DNA from 2 places in the Neptunomonas sp. CHC150 genome. Region 1 is predicted to be linked to the other one. Evidence: predicted binding sites of a transcription regulator. Region 1 holds the regulator's gene; the other holds the start of a gene.
The links. The regulator sigma-54, encoded in region 1, starts transcription at its own class of promoters, with help from an activator protein. The targets are predictions, from matches to a motif close to TGGCACNNNNNTTGCTNT.
Positions count from the first base shown of each region.

Region 1 (7,966 bases):
CTGAAAAGGAAAAACAGCGTAACGATCCATTTAGAATGGACCGTAATGATAAATAATGCTGTTACGCTTGTTTGCTCTCTTCTAGTTGGCGCAAGTATTTAAAGAGTTTGCGTGAAGCGGCTGGCGCTTTATTGTCTGCCTTTTCTTTTTGAGCGTTTCTGACTAGCTGGCGCAAATGTTGTACATCAATAGTGCTGTATTCATTAATGATGACATCTAGCATACCGCTCTCATTTGCGATCAAACGATCACGCCATTTTTCGAGCTTATGAAACATTTGGTTATGCGCTTCAGATGTCGAATCAAATCGATCTAGCTGTGCTTGTATAGCGTCCCCATCTTCATGGCGCATGAGTTTGCCAATATATTGCATTTGGCGCTTTAGCGCGTTGCGTGAGCTTAGCCGTTTAGCTTCCACAATAGCGTCGTAAAGTGTTTCATCAATAGGCATGCGCTTAAGTTGATCTGGGCGCAAATCAATCATTTTAGTGCCTATGTCCTGAAGTGCTTCAACTTCTCGTTTACGTTGCGAACGACTGACAAAGTCATCATCTTCATAGTCGGTGTCATGTGTATCGATATTGCTCATTAAGTTATCCGTAGAAATAAGTGGCTAGGCCAAGGAAGGCAAAAAAACCTACCACGTCGGTAATTGTAGTCAGTAAGACACTGCCTGCCAATGCTGGATCGATCCCCCACGCTTTTAATACGAGGGGAAGTAGGGTGCCGGCCAGTGCTCCGACAATTAAATTGATGACAATAGCTAACCCAATAACGATACCGATAGTTTGGCTGCTGAACCAGACCATAGACACCGCTGCCACGACCCCGGCCCATATGATCCCGTTTAATAAGCTGACTAACAGCTCGCGGTTAAGAAGCCAGCGAGCGTTTGAACGCTCGACATGTCCTAATGCTTGACCACGTATCATCAGAGTTAAGGTTTGGCTGCCTGCTATACCGCCCATGGATGCCACAATGGGCATTAGTACGGCCAGAGCAACTACTTTATCAATGGTGTCTTGGAAGAGTCCGATCACAGATGAAGCAAGTAACGCTGTTAGTAAGTTAATACCCAGCCAAACAGCGCGACGGCGCGTAGTTTTTAAGAGTGGAGCAAAAGTATCTTCATCTTCATCCAGACCCGCCATGCTCATTAAGGAGTGGTCGGCATCTTCCCGTATAACGTCGACTACATCGTCGATAGTGATACGTCCCAATAATTTACCGCTCTTGTTAATAACAGGGGCAGAGACTAGGTCGTGCTTTTCAAATAGAGAAGCAACCTTATCATCAGGCATGTCAGCAGGTATGGGCTTAATATCGGTATTCATTATTTCCCGAATTGTAATTTCGGGGTCACTCACCAACAGCTTGGTAAGGGGAAGTGTGCCTATGTATGAATTCTTTTTTCGGCTTACTACAAAAAGGCTATCCGTCATCTCTGGGATTTCATTATGGCGACGAATATAGCGCAAGCACGTTTCTACCGTTATATCGGGGCGGATAGTAACCGTGTCGGTATTCATCAAGCCGCCAGCGGTATCCTCTGGGTAAGCCAAGATCTCTTCGATGCGCTCGCGATTTTGCTGATCCATAATTTGGAGCAGCTCGCGAGTAATACGCTCTGGGAGTTGTTGTAAAACGTCGGCTACATCGTCGGTATCTAATGTTTCCGTAATCGCTAATAAACGATCAGCATCCATTTTGCTTAAAATGTCGGCCTGGATATCATCAGCAAGGTATTGCAGTACCTTACCTTCATTCTCTGGATGGATTAGGTTCCAAAGAATTTGGCGCTCTTTTGGGGGCGACTTTTCGAGTAAATGTGCGACTTCTACAGGACGTAATGTGCTGTTAAGGGTGAAACGGACTTGTTGAAATGCGCCGCTATTGAGAGCGCTATTTAGCTTGTCTAATGCTGTGGTATCTTCTTGAGCCGTCATAAAGTCCTTAGGTGCTCACTGTCAGCGTCAGGATAGAGTAGGGGCGCCTTGGTGGCGTAGGCGCTAGTATAACGGATAGTTCTTAAGCCTACAGTAGATCTGTTGGCTGATATTACTCTTCTTCGTCAAAGCGGTTATTAATTAACGCTTCTATCGCGCTCAGGGCTTCATCTTGGTCTTCGCCTTGAGTTTTTACAGTAAGTTCGGTGCCTCGACTTGCGGCAAGCATCATAACAGACATGATACTTTTCCCATCCACTTCTCGGTCATCTTTTTCTAGGCGGACGTCGCACGAAAAGCGCGAGGTTGTGTTGATGAGCTTGGCGGCTGCGCGGGCGTGTAAGCCGAGCTTATTTATTATTGTGATTTTCTTTTCTAGCATGCGCTTATTCCTGATCTTAAACTGGCACTTAGTGCAGTTCTCGGTGGCGTATGTTCACCGTATCCATGAGTGATTTAAAATAGCCCGTTAGCTTCTCCGCAAGAAAAACGGACCGGTGCTGGCCGCCGGTGCAGCCAATACCTACCGTGACATAACTGCGGTTATTGTTGGAAAACTCAGGCAACCACTTTTCAATGTAACCGCGAATATCCTGGTACATTTCATCGACCAGAGCCTCGTTACTTAAAAAGTCGATGACAGGCTTGTCCTTGCCCGTAAATTTACGTAATTCAGGAAGCCAATAAGGGTTTGGCAGTACACGGACATCAAATACCATATCGACATCCATTGGAACGCCATGTTTAAAGCCAAACGACTCAAATTGGAGTGATAACGTTTGCTGTTTACGCTCTGCTACACGTAATTTAATCGTGTCACGGAGGTCGTATAGTGACATATGCGTAGTATCGATTCTTATATCGGCAATTTCGGCGATCGGCTCAAGGAGCTTTTTTTCGTACTCAATTGAGTCAGTTAATCCACTAAACAATTCTGACATCGGATGTCGACGTCTAGTTGAGCTGTAACGGTTGAGTAAGCTTTCAAGTGACGCGTTAATAAACACGAGCTCGGCGTTAATGTCGCTGTGTTCGTTAAAATCACGCCAGATCTCGGGGAGTCGCTCTAAATTACTCGATAAGTTACGAGCATCGATACAAACGGCTATTTTTTTGAATTGAGCATCGGCTTCTAGATGCTTAATTAAATCCGGCAATAGCATAGCCGGTAAGTTATCAATGCAATAAAAACCCACATCTTCCAATGCCTGCAAGGCTGAGCTTTTTCCTGAGCCGGACATCCCGCTAATGATTACCAATTTCATGAGAGCTCTCTTATTGCATTAGGCTGATGTCACTTTATTGGAATAAGCGCATCGCTGTAGCCAATAGGTTTTCATTGCTGTCGGCTTTTCGAAGGGCGACACGGCATTCATCTTGGCTAAAGACTTCTGCTAATTTTGCTAAAGTGCCGAGGTGCTCATCACAGGCCGCTTCAGGGACTAGCAAAAAGAACAGTAAATCTACAGGACGGCTGTCGATAGCATCAAAATCGATAGGCTCTGCTAAGTGAATCAGCGCTCCTATCGGTGCTTCGATACCCGCTAATCGGCAATGGGGTATAGCAACCCCTTCACCGATGCCGGTACTGCCCAGCCTTTCTCTGCCAATTAGGCCGGTGAAGATAAGTTCGTGTGTGACTTCTTCACCGACTGATTCAGCAATGAGTTTGCTTGCCATTTCTAGCACGCGCTTTTTGCTGCCGCCCTCTACTGCTTGTAGAGTGCGGCTAGGTGTTAACAGAGAAATTATGGGCATATGACTTCAATTAGTTATTAGAAGGTTATTTATGGCTCTTGAGCTTTTCTTTATGTTTGATGATTTGACGGTCTAGCTTATCCGTCAGGGCATCAATGGCCGCATACATATCCGGCTGCTCACTGGTTGCAAATATTTCGCCTCCAGCAATATGCATGTCAGCTTCGGCAATTTGCCGCTGTTTATCAACACTCAAGGTCACTTGTACGTTAGTGATGTTATCGAAATGGCGTTCTAGCTTGTCAAACTTAGTGTGTACATACTCGGACAGTGCTTCAGTCAGTTCTACATGGTGACCTGTGATATTGATCTGCATAGATTGTCTCCTTAGCACGACTCTTCAGTCGTATGCGTATCGTTATTAAACCAGACGCTTGCGTTCATTAGAAGGAGCGATTCCCATCGCTTCGCGATATTTGGCGATCGTCCTTCGAGCGACCTGGATTCCTTCTTCATCGAGAAGTTGAGCAATTTTACTATCACTTAAAGGTTTAGCAGGGTTTTCGGCAGCTATCAGTTTTTTTATGACCGCTCGTATGGCTGTTGATGAGGCTGCGCCACCATCGCTGGTGTTGACATGGCTTGAAAAGAAGTACTTTAGCTCAAATATTCCGCGAGGTGTGTGCATGAATTTTTGTGTCGTCACACGTGAGATAGTGGATTCGTGCATCTCAACTGCTTCGGCAATGTCATGTAACACCATGGGCTTCATAGCTTCTTCACCATGCTCAAGAAAATCTACTTGCCTTTCGATAATTTGACTTGAAACTTTTAGCAGAGTTTCATTTCGGCTGAGTAGACTCTTAATAAACCAGCGTGCTTCCTGTAAATGGTTTTTTAAATAGGTGTTATCCGCGCTGGAGTCCGCTCGGCGAATCAAATCAGCATACTGAGTGTTGATCCGTAAATTAGGTGAAGCTTCAGAATTCAAGCGCACGGTCCAAACACCTTTGAGCTTTTCCACAAAAACATCTGGAATCACATATTCAGCTTTTGAAGGTGAAATCATTGCTCCCGGCTGCGGGTTTAGCGTTTGAATGAGTTCAATAATAGCCTGTAATTGTGGTTCTTTGATGCGTAGCTTGCGCATCAATTGTTTGTAATCATGGTTACCCAGTAAGTGGATATAATGTTGGCACAAGTTCAACGTTTGCGCTAACAAAGGAGGCGGCTCAGGTAATTGTTTTAATTGTATGCACAGGCATTCACCTAAGTCGCGGGCCGCTACACCGGGCGGATCAAACTGCTGTACGCGATGCAATACGGCTTCGAACTCTTCCAGTTCTGCTTCTTGGAAGCGTTCTGGTTCTTGGCGTTTAAAGTCTTCAAGCAGCTCTTCAATGTTAAGGCGTAAATAGCCTTCGTTGTCGATCGCATCGATAATGGCTTCAGCAACTAAACGGTCGTCTGCGGACATCCTTGTTAGGTTAAGTTGCCATAGCAAATGGTCTTGGAGACTCTCCTCGGCACTATCATTCGATTCAAAAAAGCTGTCATCGTCACGATTACTTGTGCTCGATGTGTTGCTGCTAGTTTGGTAAGTGTCGTCCCAAGATGAATCGGTTGATAACTCACTGGGGATGTCATCGTTCCACTTGTCGTCAAAAGAGTCGGGTTCTTGGTCGTCAGATTGTGTCGATTCTTGTGTTGTTTGCGCCGTGTATTCCGATGGGGTTTGATCTGAATTGCTAGGCTGCTCGCTCTGTGTAGAGTTGTCCTGCGGAGCCGCATTGTCTTCACTGTCTTCATTAGTTTCCAGCATGGGATTGCTGTCTAATGCAGATTGAATCTCCTGCTGTAGATCAAGTGTCGATAATTGCAGTAAGCGAATTGCTTGCTGTAATTGTGGGGTCATCGTGAGATGTTGCCCCATTTTTAACTGTAATGACTGCTTCATAAATTACAAGTAGACTCCAGAAAACACGAGGTGTTGCTTATAGTCGAAACGATTCGCCGAGGTAAGCAGCACGAACTTTTTCATTTGCCAGTATATCGCTTGGCTCGCCTTCAGCTAGGATAACACCTTCACTGACTATGTAGGCTTTCTCACAAATGTCGAGTGTTTCTCTGACATTGTGGTCCGTTATTAAGACTCCAATACCTTTTGATTGTAGGTGTTTTATCGTCTTTTTAATATCATTTACAGAGATTGGGTCAACCCCTGCAAAGGGTTCGTCTAACAAAATAAAAGCGGGCTCGGAGGCTAGGGCACGCGCTATTTCGACTCGGCGTCGTTCTCCACCAGACAAGCTCATGCCTAGACTATTTCGTATGTGCGTAATGTGAAACTCTTCTAGCAACTCTTCCATTTTGGCTTTTTGTTGATCAACTGATAGCTCTTTTCGCATTTCTAAAATGCCAAGTAAGTTATCTTCAACACTGAGCTTTCGAAAAATAGACGCTTCTTGAGGTAAGTAACCAATTCCTTTGCGTGCGCGTTGGTGCATAGCCAAAGGGGTAATCGTTTCTTCGTTGATAGCTATTGAGCCGTTATCAGCTTTGACCAAGCCCACAATCATGTAAAAGCAGGTAGTTTTACCGGCACCATTGGGACCCAGAAGTCCTACGATTTCACCGCTATTGACCGAGAGGGATACATCGCGAACGACATTACGTTTTTTGTATGATTTTGCTAAGTTGCGAGCGTGTAAAGTGCTATCCGGCGTCATCATATTATTTCGCTTTTGGTTGGATAATCATTTGTACGCGCTGTCCTGAGTTGCCTTCACCGCTATAGGCATTAACGAGAGACTTTTCCATCTGATAGACAATGCGTTCGCCGCTGAATTGGTTCTTGTCTTGTTCTACGCGAGCGTTGCCGGTGATTGTGATGGTTTGTTGATCAACTTGATATTCTAAACGTTGACCAAACGCGTCGGTAATAGCTTGGTTTGCTGATGCTTGTTGGCTAAAGCTTGCTGGACTACCCGTGGCGACAATGCGGTTTACGTCATTATTTTTTTGATAAAGGTTAACCTTAGCGGCTTTTATTTTCATAGTACCCTGGGTAATAAGCACGTTGCCCGTATAGGTAGTAATTCCGCTATTTTCATCAATCTGAGCGCTATTAGCGGCGATATGGATAGGCTTCTTGCGGTCGTCAGGTAACGCAAAGGCAAGCTGGGTAGCGAATAGGCATGTGCAAGCCAACAGGGATAGTTGTTTAAGGTTCGACATAAAAAGTGCCTTTTACGTCCGATAGTAAATCGGAGGTCCGCGAATTAATGTTGATCGTCATGCCAGTTGCTGTCGTTTCAAACTGTTGGTTTGTTATTTTGACGGGTAGGTCTGTGCTCGCGATACCACTGCGGCGGTCAAAATTTAACGACGACGTGGTTAGTAAACTGGCATCGGGCATGTTGGGATTATGCGTGACGCGTACGTCTTCATCAAGCGTCATGCGGTCTTCATTATCAAATAACGTGCCAGTTTTGCTGGTGAGCGTGACAGGTGTTCCTTTTTCATCCTGCATTTCGACGGATGGAGAAAGTAGTCTGGATAATGCTTGATCGGGAAAGTGAGTTAACTCAGCGGCTGACAGTGTCGCTTTAAGCTTCCCTTGTTCATCGAACTCTTTTACTTTGCTGCCTTTTAGGTAGTAATCCGCACCCTGTGATAATGCGCTTTGTGTCGGTGTCTCTTGCACGTCATCAGGGTTAATAATCCAGTAAGCGAGAAGCGGTAACAAGAGAATACTTGCAACGGCTACTCGCGCTTTGCTTTGGTTCAGTAGCATTAACGGAACCTCTGGTACGCCTGTGCTAACAAGCCTTTGGCTTGTAGGATAGTCTCGCAAAACTCACGAGCGGCTCCATACCCCCCTGTTCGTTCAGTTACCCAACTGGCCTCTTCTTTTACAAGAGGGTGCCCATTGGGAACTGTTGCACCAAAAGCAACGGCTGTAATAGCGGATAAATCAGGTAGGTCGTCGCCAATATAGGCGGTTGTCTCTTCGCTATGAGCTGTTTTGTCTAGTATTTCACGCAGGGCGGTAAGTTTGTCATCCCGTCCTTGGTGCAGGTATGTAATTCCCAGTGCTTTGACACGCATTTCGACTTGCGGTGACTTTCGGCCAGTAATGATCGCGGTTTCAATCCCCATGTCATGCAGCATTTTGAAGCCTAGGCCGTCTAGGGTGTTAAACATTTTGACTTCTGAACCATCTGCAAGGAAATGTAAACTGCCGTCAGTTAAAATACCATCCACGTCAAACACTGCTAGCGTGATGTTTGCGGCGCGTTTTGCAAGTTCAATATTGTCGA
Region 1 is NZ_JAPNXU010000012.1:54,407-62,372, forward strand. It holds gene OW491_RS16075 (YhdP family protein) at 1-56, shown strand, start outside; gene yjgA (ribosome biogenesis factor YjgA) at 62-589, opposite strand; gene mgtE (magnesium transporter) at 594-1,946, opposite strand; gene OW491_RS16090 (HPr family phosphocarrier protein) at 2,059-2,328, opposite strand; gene rapZ (RNase adapter RapZ) at 2,357-3,211, opposite strand; gene ptsN (PTS IIA-like nitrogen regulatory protein PtsN) at 3,246-3,704, opposite strand; gene hpf (ribosome hibernation promoting factor) at 3,730-4,020, opposite strand; gene OW491_RS16110 (RNA polymerase factor sigma-54) at 4,066-5,601, opposite strand; gene lptB (LPS export ABC transporter ATP-binding protein) at 5,639-6,373, opposite strand; gene lptA (lipopolysaccharide transport periplasmic protein LptA) at 6,378-6,881, opposite strand; gene lptC (LPS export ABC transporter periplasmic protein LptC) at 6,868-7,440, opposite strand; gene OW491_RS16130 (HAD hydrolase family protein) at 7,440-7,966, opposite strand, start outside.

Region 2 (7,966 bases), on a different contig from region 1:
ATTAGGGAGTCCTGAGTAAATGCTACGACGTATATTCCCTATGCCAACTCACAGTATAGTGCTGTTTATTGTGTGGCTGTTGCTTAACCAATCGATAGCGCCGGGACATCTACTGTTGGCGTTGATTTTTGCGCTCCTGATTCCGATTCTAGTGGGAGGTATGCAAGCTGAGCAGCCGCACATTAGGCGTCCTATTAAAGCCGTTATATATTTTCTGCGAGTTTTGGTTGATATCATCGTTGCGAATATCGAGGTAACGGTGCAGCTCATGCGTCCGGTTAAGTATTTACAGCCAGCATTTGTCGCGATTCCGCTGGAGCTAACAGGAGACTTTCCTATTACTGTTTTGGCAAGCACCATTTCGTTAACGCCGGGTACCTTGTCAGCTGAGGTTTCAGAAGATAAGCAGTGGTTATATGTGCATGCGTTGCATATGAAAGATGAAACCACCCTAGTGCGTGAAATTAAGAAACGGTATGAAGCGCCGCTTTTGGAGATATTCGGATGCTAGAAATTAGCTTGATGATCGCCACTGCAATGGTCATGGTGTCTTTAGTGCTTAATGTATGGCGGCTGTTTCGTGGGCCAGATAAGCCTGATCGAATATTGGCGCTGGATACTATGTATATCAACAGTATTGCGCTGATTTTATTGTTTGGTTTGTTTATGGGTACCGCCATTTATTTTGAAGCGGCGCTGATGATTGCAATGCTGGGCTTTGTAAGCACAGCGGCTTTGTGCAAGTACTTATTGCGCGGCGACATAATTGAATAAGGGTAGTGTGTTATGCCATTTTGGGTAGAGTTGATAGGCTCAATTTTAATACTATTAGGTGGTTTCTTTGTGCTAATGGGCTCTATAGGTTTGGTGAAAATGCCAGATTTCTATATGCGATTGCATACACCGACTAAAGCGACCACGTTAGGGATGGGGGCTATATTGATTGCCTCTATGATATTGGTGAGCGTCAATCAAAATGGGTTAAGTGCGCATGAATTGCTTATTAGCATTTTCTTGTTCATTACCGCACCGGTTACAGCCATGATGATGGCCAAAACGGGTTTGCATTACCACCTTAAAATCCACAAGGGTACGCTTAACCGCGATCTGGCGGACATTGCTAAGCAGCGCCAGCCGCCCAATCACTGATTCGTTGCGCACCAATGTGGACTTGAGGGTCAGTATTGGTGCGCTTTCTGTTCAATAACAGTGCTCTACGTTCAGGTGACTGCTCAATAAATATCGGCCCACCTTTCATCTAAGTCGCTTCTCCCCCTAAATAAGGCGCTTATCGTGTGCCTCATCCCTTCTTGATAAAGAGAAAAGTTATAAAGCGCTAACTGGTATATTCTTTGCTTTTCTGGTCTAGTTAACGATAGATAGTTGACGAGTCGATCAGGATTAGAGGAGGTACCGAAAGCGATGGAACTTACCCCGCGCGAGAAAGATAAACTCTTGTTATTTACCGCAGCCTTGTTGGCAGAGCGCCGCAAAGATCGAGGCTTAAAGCTCAATTACCCTGAGTCGATTGCTTATATTAGTGCCGCTATTCTTGAAGGTGCACGTGATGGAAAAACCGTTGCCGAGCTGATGGATTATGGCCGTACTTTATTAACGGTTGATGATGTCATGGATGGTATAGCCGAGATGATTCATGAAGTGCAAGTTGAGGCCACTTTTCCAGACGGTACCAAGCTAGTCACTGTTCATGATCCCATTGTGTAGGAGACCATTATGATTCCGGGCGAAATGATTACACAAGCGGGCGATATAACCTTAAATGCAGGACGTGAGACGGTAACGATTAGCGTCGCAAACACGGGTGATCGACCTATTCAGATTGGCTCACACTACCACTTTTATGAAGCCAATAACGCTTTGCGATTTGAGCGCGATAAAACGCGTGGTTTTCGTTTAAATATAGCCGCTGGCACCGCGGTGCGGTTTGAACCAGGGCAAAGTCGAACCGTTGAGCTGGTCGCGTATGCGGGTGACCGCAAAGTGTTTGGCTTCCAAGGCAAAATAATGGGCACCCTGTAAGGAGATTCGGATGGCAACTATTTCACGACGCGCCTATGCAGAGATGTTTGGCCCAACCACGGGTGACCGCGTTCGACTAGCGGACACCGAGCTATTTTTAGAAGTAGAGCGGGATTACACCACCTACGGCGATGAAGTTAAATTTGGCGGGGGCAAAGTTATCCGTGATGGCCAAGGTCAAGGCCAAGCACTGAGTGCAGAGACGGTCGATCTCGTCATCACTAATGCCCTGATTTTAGATCACTGGGGTATTGTAAAAGCAGACATCGGCATTAAAGCCGGTCGTATTGCGGCCATAGGTAAAGCCGGTAACCCTGATGTGCAGCCTAATGTAAATATTATTATTGGCCCTGGCACCGAAGTGTTGGCTGGGGAAGGCTCCATTGTTACAGCCGGTGGTATTGATGCGCATATTCATTTTATCTGCCCGCAACAAATAGATGATGCACTTATGTCGGGCGTAACCACCATGATTGGCGGGGGTACTGGCCCTGCAACAGGTACAAATGCGACAACCTGTACACCAGGGCCTTGGAATATTCATCGTATGCTGCAAGCGGTGGATAACTTGCCGATGAATATAGGTTTCTTAGGTAAAGGTAATGCGAGCCAGCCTGAAGCTCTGCGTGAGCAGGTAGAGGCGGGTGTAATGGGCTTAAAACTGCATGAGGACTGGGGAACGACTCCGGCGTCCATTGATTGCTGCTTGTCCGTTGCTGAAGAGATGGATATTCAGGTCGCCATCCACACTGACACTCTAAATGAGTCCGGTTTTGTAGAAGACACGCTAGCAGCGATAGGTGATAGGGTTATTCATACGTACCATACAGAAGGGGCCGGAGGCGGGCATGCGCCTGATATTATTAAGGCGGCAGGCCTTTCTAATGTGCTGCCTTCATCGACCAACCCAACACGTCCTTATACGATCAACACCGTTGATGAACATTTGGATATGTTGATGGTATGCCATCACCTCGATCCCAGTATTGCTGAGGACGTAGCTTTTGCTGAGTCGCGGATTCGTCGTGAGACCATTGCCGCCGAGGATATCCTGCATGATTTAGGTGCTTTTTCGATGATTTCTTCAGACTCCCAAGCGATGGGACGGGTGGGGGAGGTCATTACCCGTACATGGCAAACAGCACACAAAATGAAAGTGCAACGAGGGCCGTTAGAGGGTGATTCAGCTGATAATGATAACAATCGTCTGAAACGTTACATCGCAAAATATACGATTAATCCCGCGTTAGCCCATGGTATTTCTCATGAAGTCGGTTCAATTGAAGTAGGTAAGCTTGCTGATATTGTGCTTTGGAAGCCTGCGTTCTTTGGGATTAAGCCCAGCACTATTTTGAAAGGCGGCATGATTGCAGCCGCCCCGATGGGCGATCCCAATGCCTCAATTCCTACCCCGCAGCCGGTGCATTACCGTCCTATGTTTGGTGCGATGGGAGGTGCCTGTCATGCTACGTCAATGTTGTTCTTATCGCAGGCCGCCGCTAAAACGGACTTGGCCGAACAGCTAGGCTTAAAGAGTTTGATTGGTGAGGTAAAAGGCTGCCGTACGGTACGTAAAGCCGACATGATTCACAATAACTATCAGCCTGATATTTCAGTCGATCCGCAAACCTATGAAGTAAAAGCGGACGGGGTATTGCTAACATGCGAACCTGCCGACGCGTTGCCAATGGCACAAAGATACTTCTTGTTTTAGACCGTTCACGTTAAAAAGACGGTGTTGAATAAGTGAGTAAGAGGGAACAATGAAGCAATTTACTAAACAAGTTGACGTGAGCTTGGCTAGCCAAGCCACATTAAGCTTGCCTATCAATAAACGTATTAAAGGGCGCTTGCGGGTCGAGTTAGACACGGGCGAAGAAGCGGGCTTATTTTTACAACGAGGCATCACGCTACGCGATGGAGATCAAATCGCTACGGAGGATGGCTATGTTGTTCGTATTATCGCCGCGAACGAGTCTGTATCCACCGTTCAATGTCATGATCCGTTGCTACTCACTCGTATTGCTTACCACCTAGGTAATCGGCACGTACCTTTACAGGTAGGGGATGGCTTTGTCCGTTATCAGCATGATCATGTACTCGACGATATGGTGAAGGGGTTAGGAGGCCAAGTAGTTAGTGAGCAGGCGCCTTTTGAGCCTGAGGCGGGCGCCTATGGCGGCAGTAGTAGTCATGGACATCATGAATACGGCCGCCATCACGCGCACGCACATGATCACGAGCATTAATTTTTTGGGAGTTAATTAAAATGAAACATCTAATCACTGCGGCTACGGTTGCTCTAGTAAGCCCTTCGGTATTGGCACATAACAGCGAAACAGCTTCGAGCCTACATGCAAGCCTCTTACACCAGCTTACCGCTCCAGAACATGTATTGCCGTTAGTAGCTGTGCTCGCTCTGGCTGCGTATGCTCCGGCGCTTTATCGTCGTATTCGCAACCGTAAGTAAGACACACAGATGCTAGCGGATTTACGACTCTATCAATTAATTAGCCCTTCTTTGCCTATTGGAGCGTTCACCTATTCGCAAGGCTTGGAATGGGCAATAGAAGCTGGCTGGGTAAAAAATGAGCAGGCTTTGGAGCAGTGGCTCGAAAGTGTGCTGGCACATAGTGTTAGTACGCTCGAATTACCTGTGATGATCCGCTTATGCCGAGCGTTTGAGGGGCAAGATATTGAAGCGGTTCATTACTGGACTCAGTTTCTGATTGCCAGCCGAGAAACCTCAGAGCTTCGTAAAGAAGAGCGACAACGAGGCCAAGCATTGGCCACCTTATTGCCCAACCTCAATGTGGCAATGGACGATTCCGTTATCGAAGCCGTGCGTAGCACGCAGATAGCCGGCTTTGCACTGGCCGCGCAACAGTTTGATATTTCAATTCAATCGGCGTGCGCGGGATATTTATGGAGTTGGTTAGAAAATGCTGTAATGGCGGGTGTCAAACTGGTGCCTTTGGGGCAAACATCAGGGCAAAAGTTGCTTATGCGCTTGAGCGAGCGAGTCCCAACGGCAGTTGAACGAGCATTAGCCATAGTGGATGACGAGGTGGGTAGTTCTACACCTGCATTGGCTATCGCCAGCAGCCGCCATGAAACACAATATACACGGCTATTCCGTTCCTAATGAATAGCCAAATTAGATGAAAAGGATATAAAAATGAGCGAGTACAAATCCCCGTTGCGTATTGGTGTGGGTGGTCCCGTAGGCTCAGGTAAAACGGCTTTATTAGAGGCATTGTGTAAGTCGATTCGTGATGATTACAACATTGCCGTTGTAACGAATGATATTTATACCCAAGAAGATGCCAAAATTTTAACCCGTGCTGAAGCGTTAGATGCTGATCGAATTATCGGCGTAGAAACAGGTGGATGCCCGCATACCGCAATACGTGAAGATGCGTCAATGAACTTAGCGGCAGTAGATGAGTTAGCACGTCGACATAAAACGCTCGATCTCGTTTTTGTTGAAAGTGGCGGTGATAATCTAAGCGCTACGTTTAGTCCTGAGCTAGCGGATCTTACCATTTACGTGATTGATGTTGCCGAAGGGGAAAAAATCCCGCGTAAAGGCGGTCCGGGTATTACGCGTTCGGATTTATTAGTCATTAACAAAATTGATTTAGCACCTTACGTAGGCGCAGACTTGAATGTGATGGATCAAGACACTAAGCGCATGCGTCCTAATTCGCCTTATGTGTTCACCAACTTAAAAACAGGTGAAGGCTTGCAAGTGATTATCGATTTTATTATCAAACAAGGGATGCTAGATGCTGCCTAATTAGGCAGCATCACGTACAAAGCAAGAATGCTTAAAGCGGCTATGTGTAAGCTAACTACCCAGCCGCTACAGCGAACATAGACTTCATCCTGACTAGGGTGGTTGAGGGCGGTTTGAATGATCCGGCTTCCTGGCCAGCCACCTAAAAGCTCAGCAATCAGCAGCTCTATACCACTGACTCGGTTTTTATAGCGGTGGCGTAGCTTGTCGCGGTGCAATGTAACTACGCATGCAATTGACATCCCAATGTATAACAACAAGGGGAGCATGGTAGCGGGCGTTACTAGTACACACAGCAAAAGTGAAATAAAACAAGTAAACCAGGTTGCTCCAGTGACTCGCGAGTAGCGGAAACTGCCCACATTTACCCCGCTAGCATGGATGCCATAGGCTTGTAAGCGCCCACCAGCAACAGCTTTTAAGTCGAATGTGACTTTTTCACCCGTAAATGGCTTAAATGTGCTGTCCTGTATGCCATTAATAGTAAAGGGAATTTCGGAGCTTTCATGGGACGTCTGGATTACTCCACAGCCGTCCTCTTCATTCCATTGAATGATACGACCTGTGAACGTTGGCATTTTTTACTCGATTTCGATTTCCGTTAATACATTGCAAATGAAGAGTGTTTAAAACACGCCACATCATTTGCGCTCACGCTCGTAATGTAGCGCTAATTACGCGGGCTTGCTAGTGTCGCATTTTGTAGACTTTTTTTGTGTAGGTCTTGGTGGTGGCCGTGTGCTCGGCAGACAAAGACGAATTAAGCTGTTATAAACGGGTTGTGCGCTTTACTAGTCAACGTCTTTTTCTTTACGTAGAGGTTTTTTAACAATGGATTCAGGAATTCTGATTGGTGGTTGTGACGCGGGTAAAATTTATCTGGATCCACGTTATGCCAATCGACACGGATTAATAGCGGGTGCTACAGGTACCGGTAAAACGGTTACTTTGCAGTGCCTAGCCGAGGGTTTTTCGGATATTGGTGTTCCTGTTTTTATGTCTGATGTAAAAGGCGATCTAACGGGGTTGAGCCAAGCAGGTAGCCCTCATCCTAAGGTTGATGAACGCGTTGAAAAAATAGGTATCGATGGTTACTCACAGCGCGGTTATCCAATTTCGCTATGGGATGTGTTTGGTGAAAAAGGTACCCCGGTTCGCTCTACTATTTCAGAAATGGGGCCGCAGTTGTTGGCTCGCCTTTTAGACCTCAATGATACCCAAGAAGGTGTGTTAACCCTCGTTTTCGAATATGCAGATGATGAAGGTCTATTGTTGGTTGATCTCAATGACTTGCGCACCTCCCTAAACTTTATTGCAGAACACGGTAAGGAAATAGATGCTCAGTTGGCGGTTTCAAAAGCGTCGGTTAACGCTATTTTGCGCCGCTTATTAATGCTAGAGCGCGAGGGTGGCGAGGCTTTTTTTGGAGAGCCAGCTCTGCAACTGCAAGATTTTATGCAAGTGGATCGAGATGGCCGCGGGATTATCAATGTTCTAGAGTCGGAAAAGTTAATTCGAAGCCCACGAGTTTATTCAACCTTCTTACTATGGCTCTTGTCTGAGCTGTTTGAAAACTTGCCTGAAGTGGGTGATGCGGATAAACCCAAAATGGTCTTTTTCTTCGACGAAGCGCACTTGTTGTTTAGCAATGCTTCTCGCGTATTGGTTGAGAAAATAGAACAGGTTGTGCGCTTAATTCGCTCTAAAGGTGTTGGCGTTTACTTTATTACTCAAAGCCCAGCTGATTTACCGGATAATGTGCTAGGTCAGCTCGGTAATCGTGTGCAGCATGCGCTGCGAGCCTTTACGCCTAAAGATCAAAAAGCCGTGCGGGTTGCTGCGCAAACTTTCCGTGCTAATCCCAAGGTAGATACGGAAGAAGCCATTACACAAATGGGTGTGGGGGAAGCGTTGGTATCGGTCTTACAAAAAGGTGGTGTCCCTTCGGTTGTTGAACGAACCTTGATTCGCCCTCCATCGTCTCGTATGGGGCCGGCGAGCGAGCAAGAGTGTGCATTGCTTATCAAAAACGACCCTATGAATCGCCGTTATGCTGAGGCATACGATCCTCGTTCTGCGCATGAGATTTTACTAGAACGAACGGCTAAACGTATTCAAGATGAAGAA
Region 2 is NZ_JAPNXU010000010.1:176,507-184,472, reverse strand. It holds gene OW491_RS12655 (monovalent cation/H+ antiporter subunit D) at 1-19, shown strand, start outside; gene OW491_RS12650 (Na+/H+ antiporter subunit E) at 20-511, shown strand; gene OW491_RS12645 (K+/H+ antiporter subunit F) at 505-774, shown strand; gene OW491_RS12640 (Na+/H+ antiporter subunit G) at 787-1,149, shown strand; gene ureA (urease subunit gamma) at 1,423-1,725, shown strand; gene OW491_RS12630 (urease subunit beta) at 1,735-2,040, shown strand; gene ureC (urease subunit alpha) at 2,051-3,754, shown strand; gene ureE (urease accessory protein UreE) at 3,804-4,289, shown strand; gene OW491_RS12615 (hypothetical protein) at 4,310-4,510, shown strand; gene OW491_RS12610 (urease accessory protein UreF) at 4,520-5,185, shown strand; gene ureG (urease accessory protein UreG) at 5,219-5,839, shown strand; gene OW491_RS12600 (hypothetical protein) at 5,836-6,417, opposite strand; gene OW491_RS12595 (helicase HerA-like domain-containing protein) at 6,671-7,966, shown strand, end outside.
Region 2: the regulator sigma-54 is predicted to act here: its motif matches at 1,342-1,359, upstream of ureA (urease subunit gamma).